DNA from 2 places in the Geobacillus sp. E263 genome. Region 1 is predicted to be linked to the other one. Evidence: predicted binding sites of a transcription regulator. Region 1 holds the regulator's gene; the other holds the start of a gene.

Region 1 (7,345 bases):
TAAAGTGCTTGTCGATTTAAAGAGAACGGCCAATCCTGAAACAGAGCTCATTTTAGGGATGATCCTTTTTGATGATATCTTCCTTGCCTTATTTTTGACGACGATGTCAGGTGTTTTGCTAGCTGGCTCCACCTCCCTTTTTGGAATCAGCCTATCTGTTTTCACATCTGTCGCTTATATGTTGCTATTTTTTATCATCGCTCGAAAAGGTGCCCCTCTACTGAACAAATGGTTAAATATCAAATCCGATGAAATATTTATCATCGTCATCTTTGCTACTCTCTTCTTTGTTGCCGGTTTTTCCGAAACGATTCACGTCGCTGAAGCCATCGGAGCCTTACTGCTCGGGCTTGTCTTTTCGGAGACGGAACACCGTGATCGAATCGCACATTTAGTTGTTCCATTCCGTGACTTCTTTGGAGCGATTTTTTTCTTTAGTTTCGGTTTAAGTATTGAACCGTCAACCTTAATTCATGCGTTTTGGTTATCATTAGGGGCCGTTATCGTCACTCTAATAGCAAATATCGTGGCAGGGACGATCGCTGGGAGAAGGGCTGGATTGTCCTACAAAGCCTCTACAAACATTGGTTTGACGATCACTGCGCGTGGGGAATTTTCCATTATTGTTGCGAATCTGGGGATTACAGCGGGGTTAAACCCTATATTAACTCCTTTTACCGCACTTTACGTTCTCATGCTCGCGATATTGGGGCCGCTCTTTGCCAAAGAAAGTAAAAGTATATATAAACTACTCAATAAAGTATTTAAATGGGATAAGAAGGTAATAAAAGAGAAGCAGAAGGAACAACTGGAAACTGCAGAAAAATAATAGCATCTGCAACGCCTTCTTTACCATTCGCTTACTTCAGATCCATCTCTTATTTGCTTCCCCCCCGAGTGGACGCTCAGTTACCGGACAAGCGGCAACTCAGGGACGTATTCATGCAACCGATCGGTCTAAAAGATGTTTACATTCCAAAAGAAGACCTCTCTATGCAAATACTGTAGACTCCGTTTCTTCTCTTCCCTCTATCCAAAAAGAAAAGGAACACCGGGGTCACTCCCAGTGTTCCTTGTTTTTTATAGGGATTACATCATTCCGCCCATGTCAGGCATGCCTGGGTTGCCGCCTTTGTTTTCTTCTGGTTTGTCAGCAACAACTGCTTCCGTTGTTAAGAACATAGCGGCAACAGAAGCTGCGTTTTGAAGTGCAGAACGAGTTACTTTTGTTGGGTCAACGATACCAGCTTCAATCATGTCTACCCATTCACCAGTAGCAGCGTTGAAGCCGATACCAGGTTTTTCTGTTTTTAAGCGTTCAACAATGACAGAGCCTTCCAAACCAGCGTTTTGTGCGATTTGGCGAACTGGCTCTTCGATTGCGCGAAGAACGATTTTCACACCAGTTGCTTCGTCGCCTTCTGCTTCGATCGCAGCAACTTTATTGTATACGTTCATTAATGCTGTACCACCGCCGGCTACGATACCTTCTTCCACAGCGGCACGAGTAGAGTTAAGCGCGTCTTCAATGCGCAATTTGCGTTCTTTCAATTCTGTTTCTGTAGCCGCACCAACTTTGATTACCGCTACGCCGCCAGCTAATTTTGCTAGACGTTCTTGCAATTTTTCGCGGTCGAATTCCGAAGTAGTTTCTTCTAATTGCGCACGGATTTGGTTGATGCGGGCTTTAATGCGTTCAGAATCGCCAGCGCCTTCTACGATTGTTGTATTTTCTTTTGTTACAACAACTTTTGAAGCGCGGCCAAGTGATGCGATTGTTGTAGATTTTAAGTCACGGCCTAGTTCTTCGGAGATGACTTCACCGCCAGTTAAGATTGCAATGTCTTCAAGCATTGCTTTACGACGATCACCGAAGCCAGGAGCTTTAACTGCTACGGCAGTGAATGTACCGCGAAGTTTGTTCACTACTAATGTCGCAAGTGCTTCGCCTTCGACATCTTCTGCGATGATTAATAATGGTTTGCCTTGTTGAACTACTTGTTCTAAGATAGGCAAGATGTCTTGGATGTTAGAGATTTTCTTGTCTGTGATTAAGATATATGGATTTTCAAGCACTGCTTCCATTTTTTCAGTATCTGTAATCATGTATGGAGATGCATAACCGCGGTCAAATTGCATACCTTCCACAACATCTAATTCTGTTGTGAAGCCTTTTGATTCTTCTAATGTGATAACACCGTCGTTACCAACGCGTTCCATTGCTTCTGCGATTAATTGGCCAACTTCTTCGTCAGCTGCAGAGATAGCCGCAACTTGAGCAATCGATTCTTTTCCTTTGATTGGTTTGGAGATTGCTTTTAATTCTTCTACTGCCACAGCGACCGCTTTTTCAATACCTTTACGGATGCCCATTGGGTTAGCGCCAGCTGTAACGTTTTTCAATCCTTCGCGGATCATTGCTTGCGCTAAAACTGTTGCCGTTGTTGTACCGTCCCCAGCAACATCGTTTGTTTTGCTTGCAACTTCAGCAACAAGCTTCGCACCCATGTTTTCAAATGGATCTTCTAATTCGATTTCTTTCGCGATCGTTACACCGTCATTCGTAATTAATGGAGAACCGAATTTTTTCTCTAATACAACGTTACGGCCTTTTGGACCTAACGTTACTTTTACCGCATCAGCTAATTTGTCCACACCACGTAACATCGCACGACGAGCTTCTTCGCTGAATTTAATTTCTTTTGCCATACCCCGTTACCTCCTTATGAAATAGAATCGTTAAGTATTTTGTTAAGTATTATTTTTGCATATCTATGTTATCAACGCTATATTAACCAATAACAGCTAAAATATCGCTTTCACGTAAAATTAAGTATTCTTTGCCATCATATTTTACTTCTGTACCAGCATATTTCGAGAAGATAATACGATCGCCAACTTCTACTTCTGGAGCTACACGTTCACCGCTGTCAAGCACGCGACCTTTACCAACAGCAACTACTCTGCCTTCTTGTGGTTTTTCTTTCGCAGTGTCTGGCAATACGATGCCGCTTGCAGTTTTTTCTTCTGTTTCAATCACTTCAATGACAACGCGATCACCTAATGGCTTTAACACGGAAAACAACCTCCTTGATAATAATTTTCTCCGTTCTTATTAGCACTCGTCTTAACTGAGTGCTAACACACTTATAATATTAATGAACTTCTCTTTTTTTTGCAAGTGGGAAACACCAAAAAATAATATGTTTTTTCTCGTTTCCTGCCCTTTTTAATTATTTCACATTTCCACAAATCTAAACAACAACAATCCATTCTTTTTTTGTCATTTTTTATAGAAGATATGCTACAATACGGGAAGTATCACTATATTATTTTATCGGCAAAGGGGTAAGTTTCATTGAAACGACGCTACTGGTATGTCATTATTACGTATGTCATCATGCAGCTATCAGGTATTGCAGGGGTCCCATTGTTGCATTTTCTCGGTGTTGGAAAACACGCAAAAAATGACTTTGTGGCAACAGAGATCGCCTCTGGCTATTGGGCGGTTATCAGCTTTTCTATTGCCTTCTTCATCATTCTCTTTTTCTTGCGTGAAGATATAAAACAGCGGCACACCCGTTATAGCGTTCCGTTATCTGCAGCATGGATGTGGGCCATTGGCGGCGTCTTTTTAGCCTTGTTTGCCCAAAGCATTGCCGCCAATATTGAATGGCGCTTGCTCGGCATCGAGCCCGGTTCAGAAAATACAAAACGAATTGTCGAGATGATTCGAGTCACCCCATTATTGATGGTCGTTACTTCTATCATCGGACCGATTTTAGAAGAAATTATTTTTCGCAAAATTATTTTCGGAACACTATATCAAAAATATAATTTCTTCATTTCCGCACTAGTTAGTTCTCTTTTATTTGCGGTTGTCCATATGGAGTTCGAACACCTGCTGCTGTATGCGACAATGGGATTTACCTTCGCGTTTCTTTACGCGAAAACAAAGCGTATTTTCGTTCCGATTTTTGCCCACGTCACTATGAATACGTTCGTCGTATTAATACAAACGATATTTGCGGATGAGATAGAAAAAATGATGCGGCAAACAGAACAGATACAACTCATTATTGGAGGCTTTTAGTACGATGAAAAGGTCACCATTACAATTCGCTTTTTTCTATTTCCTTATGGGCATCTTATTCACTTACTTGTCGATTCAAAGTGCGGATGAAACCATTTGGAATTTTTTCACGATCGTTCTTGCGATAATAGCTACGCTTGATTTTGGAACTGCGATACGTCTGTTAGTACTTTACTTTAAAAAATGAACCTCCCGCCGCATTCACGGGAGGTTTTCTTGTTCCGTCTGCGCCAATAGCGCTTTGCGATAAGCTATTTTCGAAATCCAAATGCTCACTTCGTATAAAATCGAAAGCGGAATCATGACAATGACTTGTGACAGCACATCTGGCGGCGTAATGACCGCCGCTAAAATCAATAATGCTAAATAAGCATATTTGCGCACCTTTATTAATAGCATCGGTGTAATCAAGCCAAGCCTTGTTAAAAACATTACAACTACCGGCAGCTGAAATACAATTCCAAATGGCAAGATCAGATGAAGCAAAAATTCAAAGTATTCATTAATCCCTATCACCTGATGAATGCCGAGACGGGACGCTAAATTTTGCATAAAACGAACGACGAAAGGAAATAAGATGAAATACGCAAAACTAATGCCAGCTAAAAAGAGAAAGATCGAAATCGGAATGTAGCTTAACGTGACTCTTCGTTCCTTTTCATACAGCCCAGGACTGACAAACGCCCAAATTTGATAAAGCAGAACTGGCGCGGTAAGAACAAACGCAAGAACAAACGCAAATTGAAAATAAATTTTTATTGGATCTGTTAAACGAAAGGCGTTCATCGTTAATTCTTTCGCTTCGTCCGTTCGCTGCAAATATAAAATGACGGGCTCCACGAAAAAGAAACTAGCAATAAGGGCAATGACAAAAAACACAAGAACAATAATAAGTCGCTTTCGTAATTCTCCCAGGTGTTCATACACCGACATTTCTTTATCGTCCATACTTCAATCATCCTAACAAATCATAATTGGTCTGGTTTTTTTTCATCCTCGTCTGTTAATCCTTTAGTGGCATCCTTAAATTCCCGCAGCGATTGACCGAGCGATTTGCCCAGCTCCGGAAGTTTTTTCGTCCCAAACAATAATAAAATAACAAGCACAATTAACAAATATTTCACTTTTTATTCTCTCCTTTATCGGCCGGATAATTTTTTAAGAAATAAACTAATGATTGTAATTCAACCGCCAAATCAATATGATGGACACGAATATGTTTCGGTACGTTCAATCGAGCAGGTGTAAAGTTTAAAATTCCTTTAATCCCTTTTTGAACGAGACGGTCCGTAATCCATTGAGCGGCAGGAGCCGGTACGGTCAAAATCGCAACAGGAATTCCTTCGTGAAGGCGATTTTCCAATTCATCCAAATGATATACTGGCACACCGCCAACTTCTTTTCCTACTTTCTTTTGATCGACATCAAATGCCATCACAATTTTTGTATTATTATTTTTTGTAAAATTATAATTTAAAAACGCTGTCCCTAAGTTCCCGACTCCAAATAACGCCACTTCGGTAATTTCATCTTGATCAAGCGTCTTGCGAAAAAAAGATAATAAATAATTGACATTATATCCGTATCCTTTTTTGCCAAGCGCACCGAAATAGGAAAAATCACGACGAATGGTCGCGGGATCAACTTTTACTGCCTCACTTAATTCCGCAGAAGAAACTCGTTGTTTTCCTGAAGCATGTAAATTTTTCAAAAAGCGGTAATATAGTGGCAAACGTTTTGCAGTTGCTTGCGGAATTTTTGGTTGTTCATTGTTCATTCGCAAATCCCCCAACACTACTGTTTTCTCGTTGATAATGGCCTGATTTCCCACCTGATTTTTCCACTAAATAGGTTGGGCCAATCACCATCCCTTTGTCTAGCGCCTTACACATATCATACACGGTCAGTGCACAAACAGAAGCAGCCGTCAGCGCTTCCATCTCCACACCTGTACTTCCTTTTGTTTTTACCGTTACGGTGATCAGCAATTGGTAAAGCGCTTTTTCTTCCTCGACATGCCATGCAAATTGGATGTCGACACCTTTTAACATAAGAGGGTGGCACATTGGAATTAAATCAGACGTTTTTTTTGCGGCCATAATGCCGGCTACTTGCGCAACAGCAAGCACATCCCCTTTTTCAATCATGCGATTTGTCATTTTCTCGTAAATTTCTTTATTTACGGTCACGCTCGTTTGTGCTACCGCTACTCGAATGGTATCCTCTTTTTCCGTAATATCGACCATTTTTGCACGGCCTTGTTCATTAAAATGCGTAAATGATGACACACATATCTCCCCCATTTATAAACTATACACTATTTTTAGACATCTGTCTTTTATCGTTTTGTTTTATTGCGATAAGAAAACAAATTACGCTACACTATTATTGTTAAACGAGAGGTGAACAACAATGATTATTTTACAAGTCAATCAACTAACAAAATATTTCGGTGCTGACCTTATTTTATCGAATATAAAATTAGAAATACAATCCAAAGATAGGATTGCGCTCGTCGGAAGAAACGGAGCAGGAAAATCGACACTGTTAAAAATTATTGCTGGTGAGATGTCTTACGATAGTGGAGAAATCATCAAACCAAAAGAAGTATCGATCGGATATCTTGCTCAAGATAGCGGTCTACACTCCTCTTTATCCATTTGGGAAGAAATGATGACAGTATTTGCTCCTCTAAAAACAATAGAAAAACAATTGCGCCAGATGGAGCTGCAAATGGGAGACCCTGATCTAATCGCCGATTCTTCCCGCTATGAAAAATTATTGAAAGATTATGATGCATTGCAAGAACGCTATAAAGAACAAGGCGGTTATCAATACGAAGCGGATATTCGTTCGATTTTACACGGCTTACAATTTGCGAAATATGACTATATGACGACTCCCGTTCAATCGTTAAGCGGCGGACAACGAACTCGTCTGGCGCTTGGAAAACTGCTTTTAATGAAGCCTGATTTGCTTATTTTGGACGAACCGACAAACCATTTAGACCTTGAAACATTAACATGGCTCGAACAATACTTGCAAACATATCCTGGCGCTATTCTTATCGTATCCCACGACCGCTACTTTCTCGATAAAGTTGTCACCCAAGTATATGAGCTGTCACGGACAACATTGAAACGATACACAGGAAATTACAGCCGTTACTTAGAACAAAAAGCAGCCGAATATGAACGAGAACGAAAACTGTATGAAAAACAACAAGAAGAAATCGCAAAACTCCAAGACTTT
Region 2 (7,345 bases), 530 kb from region 1:
GAAAATCGGCGAATTCCGATAAATTTCCGCGAGCGGCGTTTCCCGGACGTTTCCGGCTTTGACCGGAAGCAGACCGCTTGGATATACGTCACCGATGTGAGAAATAAAAACAAATCCGTTGCCATCATTGACCCCTTTTGGTGCGCGTCCAAGACCATCGACTTGTCCAGTTAATCCCTTCATCAACACGTCTTCATAGTTAATTTCATCGCCCGAGATTTGTTTTTCTCGCATTTTCGCCTGCAACACGACACGGCGGTAATGTTGCCCTGCTGTCGTTTTTATGTCAAACGGGACGCGCTTGCTCGTTTCATAAAGCCAACGAAACACTTTTTCATGTTCCACCGGCGAAATCATGTCAGACTCTTTTCCGCGTCCTGTCGGCACAAGGAAAAAGACGCTCCAAAGCACACATTTTAGTTTTTCAACCAACTCTGCCATTTCATCAAGCACATGGACGTTATATCGGGAGATGACGGTATTAATTTGCACTGGAATATCGAGTTCATGTAAATATTCAATCGCTTTTATAGTCAGCTCAAACGAACCGGATGTCCCACGAAAACGATCATGAATTTCCGCGTTTGGCCCGTCCAAACTAAACGCCCAACGGGAAAGCCCCACTTCTTTCGCTTTCCGAATCGCTTCCTTTGTCACGTTTGGCGTCGCGCTTGGCGTCATCGAAACATGAAGGCCTTTGTCAATCGCGTATTTGGCAAGATCATATACATCCGGACGCATGAGCGGGTCCCCGCCAGTAAACACGAGAAGCGGCTGATCCATCTCATATATATCATCAATTAACTTTTTCCCTTCTTCGAATGTCAATTCGCGCGGATCGCGATGATACTGCGCTTCCGCTCGGCAATGAACACATTTTAACTGACATGCCCTTGTTAGTTCCCAAATCACAATAAACGGATTTTCGTTAAAGTCCCTCACTACTATCCCCCTCCTTGTTCTCATTGTACTGCATTGGAGAGGACACTAATGTGATAAATATCACAAAGTGACTTATGTCACAATATCGTCAAACTCATTCGGCGTGTTTACATTGCGAAAGACGATCTCATCTTCCCAAAAATCTTGCTCGTTCACATAGTGGACATGGCAATGGCGAAAAAGCGATTTCATCCTATTATCTTGTGCCTGTAGAAGTTTTTCGATCTGCTTGCATGTTCGCCGATGATATATGCCAACTAATGGCTGAATTCGGCCGAAATGCGCACAGATAATCGCATCAAACTTCTCGTTCGCATATTTAGCAAGTTTTGCCGCTGCTTCTGGACGCATATACGGCATATCGCACGGAAGCACAAATATCCATTCCGCCTCGCATTCTTTCATGACCGTATAAATTCCGGCAAGCGGCCCTTGGCCACGATACCGTTCATCGTCCATAATCACTTTTTCCGCCGTCTTTTGTCGAAAACAGTCTATTAGCGAAGGATGGCTAACAATATAAATATCCTCTACTACTGCGCGTAACGTTTCCACAGCAATTTCAAAAAAATATTTTCCGTTAAATTTGGCAAACGCTTTCGGGCTGCCAAAACGCCGCGACCGCCCACCGGCAAGAACCACTCCTGCCATTTTGTTCATTCATTTTTCCCCTTTCACCAAAATCTTTGTTTTACTGTACCATGGAAGCAACAAAAAAAAAAGATTCCCGTCATTCTTTCGGGAATCTTTTTTAGCATTCATGTTTATTTTTTGCCGATTGCGACTCGCCAAATTTCTGGTCCTTCTTCCAAGTACTCCCAAGTAAATTGGTCTGGACGTTCCATCATAAACTGATAATGCAACGGACGCGGATCATGGTCATTCGTTAATTCCATCACTTCACCTGGTTTTAAGCTATCGAATAAGCGAAAGATCGCAGGATGTCTCTCTCGCGGTTCATAATCAGGCGCATAAATTTTTGCGGCAAATTTACTCATAATTGTTGCCTCCTTTATAGTATAATGAATTATATATACATCATAATCGCTTTTTTCGTTTGTCGTAGTGATGAACATCACACCTTGCGAATGATCATTTTCAATCGCTTATGAAAGGAGAAATGATGGTTGGAAGAGCTTGTTGGCTTTTGTTCGCAGTGCGGCAAACCGATTCATTGTTTTCATGGTTTCTTAAACGGCGTCATTTGCGACGAAAAAGAAACATTATACTGTTTTCAATGTCACGAGAAAAAAGAAAAAATGCAGAAAACCTAACAATAAACAAGATAGAAAGCGCTATCATAGAAAGATAAAAAGAATCACAGCGATTTGTGCTGTGATTCTTTTTTGTTTATTCTTCTTTTGTCAGATCGACGACCGGAAGCGCTTCTCCCTCGCCGTGTGTCGGTTTACGCAAATGGAATAGCGCTTTTACGCTGAACCCCATAATCACGATGACACCAATTAAGAAAATCGTATCTGGAACAGCACGGATCAGATTCAAGTTTTGCACAATATCTTGTTGTAAAAACTCTGGAGAGCGAGATGCCCAATAGCCTTTTTCAAAAGCTTCTTTAATTTGCAGAATGCCGACTGGCAACAACGTCACTGCAATCATCCCTGCAAGCCCGATATTGAGCATCCAGCATGCAAATTTTAATAATTTATCGTTCCATGCTTCCGGCTTGACAATATTGCGCAGCGAATACAGCAACACTGCGATGCCAAACATGCCGTAAACCCCCATCATTGCTCCATGGCCGTGAGCTGGCGTTAAAAATTGTCCGTGTTCGAAGTAGCTGACTGCCGGCAAGTTGATTAAAAACCCAAGCACGCCAGCTCCAACTAAATTCCAAATCGCAGTAGAAATCAAGAACCAGAATGTCGATTTATAAGGGAAGTTAACTCCGCCGTCGCGCATCATTTTATATTGTTCATATGCTTCTAAAATAAGCAATGTAAGCGGAATGACTTCGAGCGCCGAGAAAACGGCGCCAAGCGCAATCCATATTTCCGCCGAACCGTTGTAATAATAGTGGTGACCAATTCCGATGACCCCGCTGCCAAGCAAAATCGTAAATTGGAAATATAATGCTCTTACTGTAGATTTTTTTGTAACAAGTCTCAATTGCACTAACAAAAAGCCGATCACAACAACCGCAAACACTTCGAAAATTCCTTCTACCCACAAATGGATAATCCACCAGCGCCAGAAATCTGCCATTGTAAAGTTCGTGTCTGGTTTCATAAAGAACGCAAAGATGTAAAAGAACGGCACTGCAATCGCCGAGTAGAACAATAAGTGAATCAATCCGCCTTTATCGCTCTCCCGCTTTAATCCGCTCTTAATACCGCGAAAGACGATAAACAGCCAAATGAGCATGCCCACTACCAGGATGATTTGCCAAATGCGGCCAAGCTCAATGTACTCCCATCCTTGATGGCCAAGCAAGAACCAGCTGTTCCCTAAATATCCGTTCACACCGAGCCATTGACCGATCATGCTGCCGCCGACAAGAACAACGAGCGCCCAGAACAAAATATCAACGAGAAGCCCTTGTTTTTTCGGTTCATGTCCGCCGACAAGCGGTGCGATAAAAATCCCCATACCTAACCATGATGTTGCAATCCAAAAAATTGCTAGTTGCAAATGGTAGCCTTTCACAATGTTAAACGGCAATAAATCGTGAATCCATTTGATGCCGAAAAAGCTGTCTGGTTCTACATAATAATGGGCAAGCAACGCGCCAAACATCGTTTGAACGAAAAACAGCACAGCGACAATCGCAAAGTATTTTCCTGATTTCACTTGCGAAGGGGTTAATGGCTGCTTGCGCAAATCGATAACTGGAAACTGTCCTTCTTTATATGCTTCTTGCATGCTCAATTGATAACGATAGAAGAAGTACAAAATAATCGCAACAAATAAAATTAAGATGGTCACACTTGCACCGCTCCACCACATGGCGGAAAACGTCATTGTATTTCCTGCATCTTCGTAATAAGGCCAGTTGTTGGTGTACGTAATATTGTCACCGATACGCGGAGTGCTTGATAACCAAGCTGTCCAGAAGAAGAAATCGGCAATTTGCTGAATTTGATCGCTGTCCGCAACCCAAGCGCGATTTGTTTTTGGCATATCCGATTCTTTAATCAACCCTTTTTGCAAGCCCCAACCATCACCGTTTGTAAATACATCGCGGTAATAGTCACGAACTTTTTGAAGCCCATATACTTGTGCATCTGTTAACACAAGCACATCGGTAACTGGGTTGTAGCGATTTTTCCGTATTTCTTTAATGACTTTATCTCGAATGATTGTTTTTTCATCTTTGGATAATTGCGAGAACGATTTACCATATAGTTCTTTTGCTTTATACTCTTGCATTCCTTCCGTGTAAATCTTCAATGCCTCTGCTGTATAATCCGGCCCCATGTAAGAACCATGTCCAAGCACTGTACCGTAATCCATTAATCCGTATTTCTGGAACACGGACTGCCCACCGATAATTGTTTCTTTCGTCATTAATACGTCGCCGCTTTCGCTTCGGACCTCTTTCGGTCTTGGCGCCATTTCTTTAAAAATCCAGTATCCGCCGACAAGCAGGACGGTAAAGCTGATTAAAATCGTAAAAATTAATATTGATTTAAGGAAACTATTTTGTGTCCGCCGTTCGGGACGTAAAGACGGACGGACTGATGGGTTCACTTCCATCTATCCTCAACCTCCTAATCTTTGATTCGTCCCCATTGTAACGCTGCAAAAATAAAAAATATGTGAGTCATGACAAACGCATACTATGATTTATGTCACAGCTCGCATATGAAGTAACTCATAAAATGGTAGTATAGAAATAACAGAAAGCTTGTGGTTCCTTTATTCTTGTCAAAGGGAACTCCACTTAGCGAAAGCCACATTTTTGTGAAATTTATGTAAGGAGATGGAATAATGACAAATGATTGGCTGAAAGAGAGACTAAAAAATGTTCCGCTTTTTCGCGAGTTATCCGATCATGAACTGGAGTCGCTCGTATCGATTTCCCATGTACGCGTTTATAAACCGCGGACATTTGTTTTTATGCAAGGGGATCCGTTAGAACGCGTCTATTTCATTCATTCCGGAACGGTAAAAATTTATAAAACCGATATAAGCGGCAAAGAACAAATTGTTTCGATTTTGCAGTCAGGCGAAATGTTTCCACATACCGGTTTTTTCTTAAAAGGTTCGTACCCTGCGCACGCGGAAGTCATCGACGAAGCGACGTTAATTGCGATCCCAATCGCTGACTTCGAACAAACGTTAATTTGCTATCCAGAGGTATGCATTAAATTATTTCGCGTCATGGGCGAAAAAATCGTTGACTTGCAAAAACGTTTAGAAGAACAAATTCTTCATAACACATATGAACAAATTATTATGCTTCTGTTGCGCTTAACAAAAACAAATGCGGTACCGCAAGGGAAATTTTACCGTTTGACTGCTCATGTGACGAATCGAGAGCTTGCCAACATGATCGGCACCTCACGGGAAACGGTAAGCCGAACGCTTAGCCAATTAAAGCGAAAAGGATTGATTGATATTAATGAAGATGGATTTTACCTTATTGATAAAGAAGGATTGGAAAAAGAAATCTTTTTCTAATGGATGTGATAAAAATCACAACGCTTGAAAATGAAAATTACTATCATAAAAAACAAAGGAGGGATTTCATTGGGAAAGATTGTAGAGTTGGATGTCCGCGAAGATTTACAAAAGAAAATCGAACCGTTTGAAAAAATTATGAACACAATTAAACCGCTTCAAGCGGGGGATACGTTTATTCTGCATGCGCCGTTTAAACCGATTCCGCTTTTTCCGATTATGAAAGCAAAAGGATTTACGTATGAAGCGGAACAGATTGGGAAAAAACATTGGAAAGTCACGTTCGTAAAACAGGGGGGAGAACGATGATTCTTGACAATCGCGGGTTAGAGCCGCCGCAACCAATGATGAGAACATTGGCGGCGTTAGGGAAACTGCAGCCTGGAGAAACGTTAACCATCATTAACGACCGCCGCCCGATGTTTTTATACGAACAACTTGATGAGCTTGGCTGTGAACTACCCCCACTTAATTTTCTAGCGAAAATTTGAAGTGGGGGCTTCCAAAGAAGTTTGACTGCTTCAAGCAATCCTTATTCTTTGAGGCGTGTCCACTTCGCCGCTAGAGCATAAGACACTCAGGTCTACAGCTTTACTTTTCTTTAAGATGTTTAATGCGCCATTGACATCAGCATTAATTAGTTTGCCAGACTTTGTTCGATACAAGCCGCGCTTAATACGTTTGCCGCTGAACTTATATTCTTTTGGATTGTCGGCATTATATTCAGGAATCTCATCGCCGTCAAAAAAGCTGGCTTGAGACGTATATGATTCTTCCTGTTTCAAGAATTCAATGCCGTAAAATTTACAAAGATATTCTAGTTTTTCTTTTATGTTACCGAGAGGAATATTGACAAAGTTTTGATTTGTCTTTTTTCCTAGATTAATATTGCGTTGCCATGTTTCCGCATAGCCAATGACAAGTTTGCCAATTTGATTTTCAATACAGTAGTTAATGATGTAACGGCAAGTCTTGTTGATATAATCATTCACTTTATTATTGCGATTCATAGCAAGCAAAGCTTGTTTACGGGTTGTACCTTTGATTTTTTGCTTATCTTTAATGCTTTGAAGTCTGGCATTTTCTTTGTTAAACCATTGATTAATACTTTTTAATCTCCGCCCATCAATGATGAACGATCTGCCGTCTGATGTGACACAAGTGGCAAGATTATTCACTCCTAAATCAATCGCCAGTGCTTTTTGGTCATTTAATTCTCTTTGATCTTCAGGCATTTCATATTTGTACTGAATCTCAAAGAACCTGGCATGATGTTTAGGAATGATTTCAATCTGCTTAATCTTTTTGTCCAGTAACACAGGCGGAATCGTTATCGTGATAGGCTTGTGAGTCTTTTTAAATAGGCGAGAATACGGTATCGTAAATTTGTTGCCGTCTATACGAATTTGACCAATGATTAGTGAATGAAAGCCATCTTTTTTAAGATATTTTGGGATACTGATAGCCTTGTAGTCATATTTGCCTTGTTTGGCTAGTTTTACTAAGCCAAAGAAAGATTTAAAAGCCTCATTAACCTTTTTTAAAATTTGCTGTGCCATGTTGCTGTTTAACAGCTTATAGTTTTCGTTCGTTTTGGCAAGATGATAGTTTTTCTCATAATTAAGAAATTCCTTGTGTTCAAAATAGTATTGTCTGACATTGTACAATCCGACGTTGTACATGTTCTTGGCAATATGGCACAGTTCTCGAAGAGTCAAGTATTCTTCTTTGGTCAAACCATTTAGCTGTTGTTTGATACAAA

The links. The regulator Rex, encoded in region 1, represses fermentation and respiration genes when NADH is low (regulators of the CRP and FNR family bind a similar motif). The targets are predictions, from matches to a motif close to TTGTGAAATATTTCACAA.
Region 2: FNL97_RS13785 (nitric-oxide reductase large subunit) is a predicted target of Rex. The motif match lies at 4,763-4,780, and genes of this name have one in related genera.

What each region holds. Positions count from the first base shown of each region.
Region 1 covers NZ_CP041632.1:3,215,159-3,222,503, forward strand. Annotated here, with positions in the region: gene FNL97_RS16360 (cation:proton antiporter) at 1-829, shown strand, start outside; gene groL (chaperonin GroEL) at 1,090-2,709, opposite strand; gene groES (co-chaperone GroES) at 2,792-3,076, opposite strand; gene FNL97_RS16375 (CPBP family intramembrane glutamic endopeptidase) at 3,359-4,093, shown strand; gene FNL97_RS16380 (YdiK family protein) at 4,140-4,280, shown strand; gene tatC (twin-arginine translocase subunit TatC) at 4,295-5,041, opposite strand; gene FNL97_RS16390 (twin-arginine translocase TatA/TatE family subunit) at 5,062-5,217, opposite strand; gene FNL97_RS16395 (redox-sensing transcriptional repressor Rex) at 5,214-5,870, opposite strand; gene moaC (cyclic pyranopterin monophosphate synthase MoaC) at 5,860-6,381, opposite strand; gene FNL97_RS16405 (ABC-F family ATP-binding cassette domain-containing protein) at 6,506-7,345, shown strand, end outside.
Region 2 covers NZ_CP041632.1:2,685,947-2,693,291, forward strand. Annotated here, with positions in the region: gene FNL97_RS13770 (TIGR04053 family radical SAM/SPASM domain-containing protein) at 1-942, opposite strand, end outside; gene FNL97_RS13775 (molybdenum cofactor guanylyltransferase) at 1,015-1,602, opposite strand; gene FNL97_RS13780 (DUF2249 domain-containing protein) at 1,707-1,940, opposite strand; gene FNL97_RS18070 (hypothetical protein) at 2,070-2,216, shown strand; gene FNL97_RS13785 (nitric-oxide reductase large subunit) at 2,293-4,656, opposite strand; gene FNL97_RS13790 (Crp/Fnr family transcriptional regulator) at 4,891-5,583, shown strand; gene FNL97_RS13795 (DUF2249 domain-containing protein) at 5,653-5,892, shown strand; gene FNL97_RS13800 (DUF2249 domain-containing protein) at 5,889-6,074, shown strand; gene FNL97_RS13805 (RNA-guided endonuclease InsQ/TnpB family protein) at 6,105-7,345, opposite strand, start outside.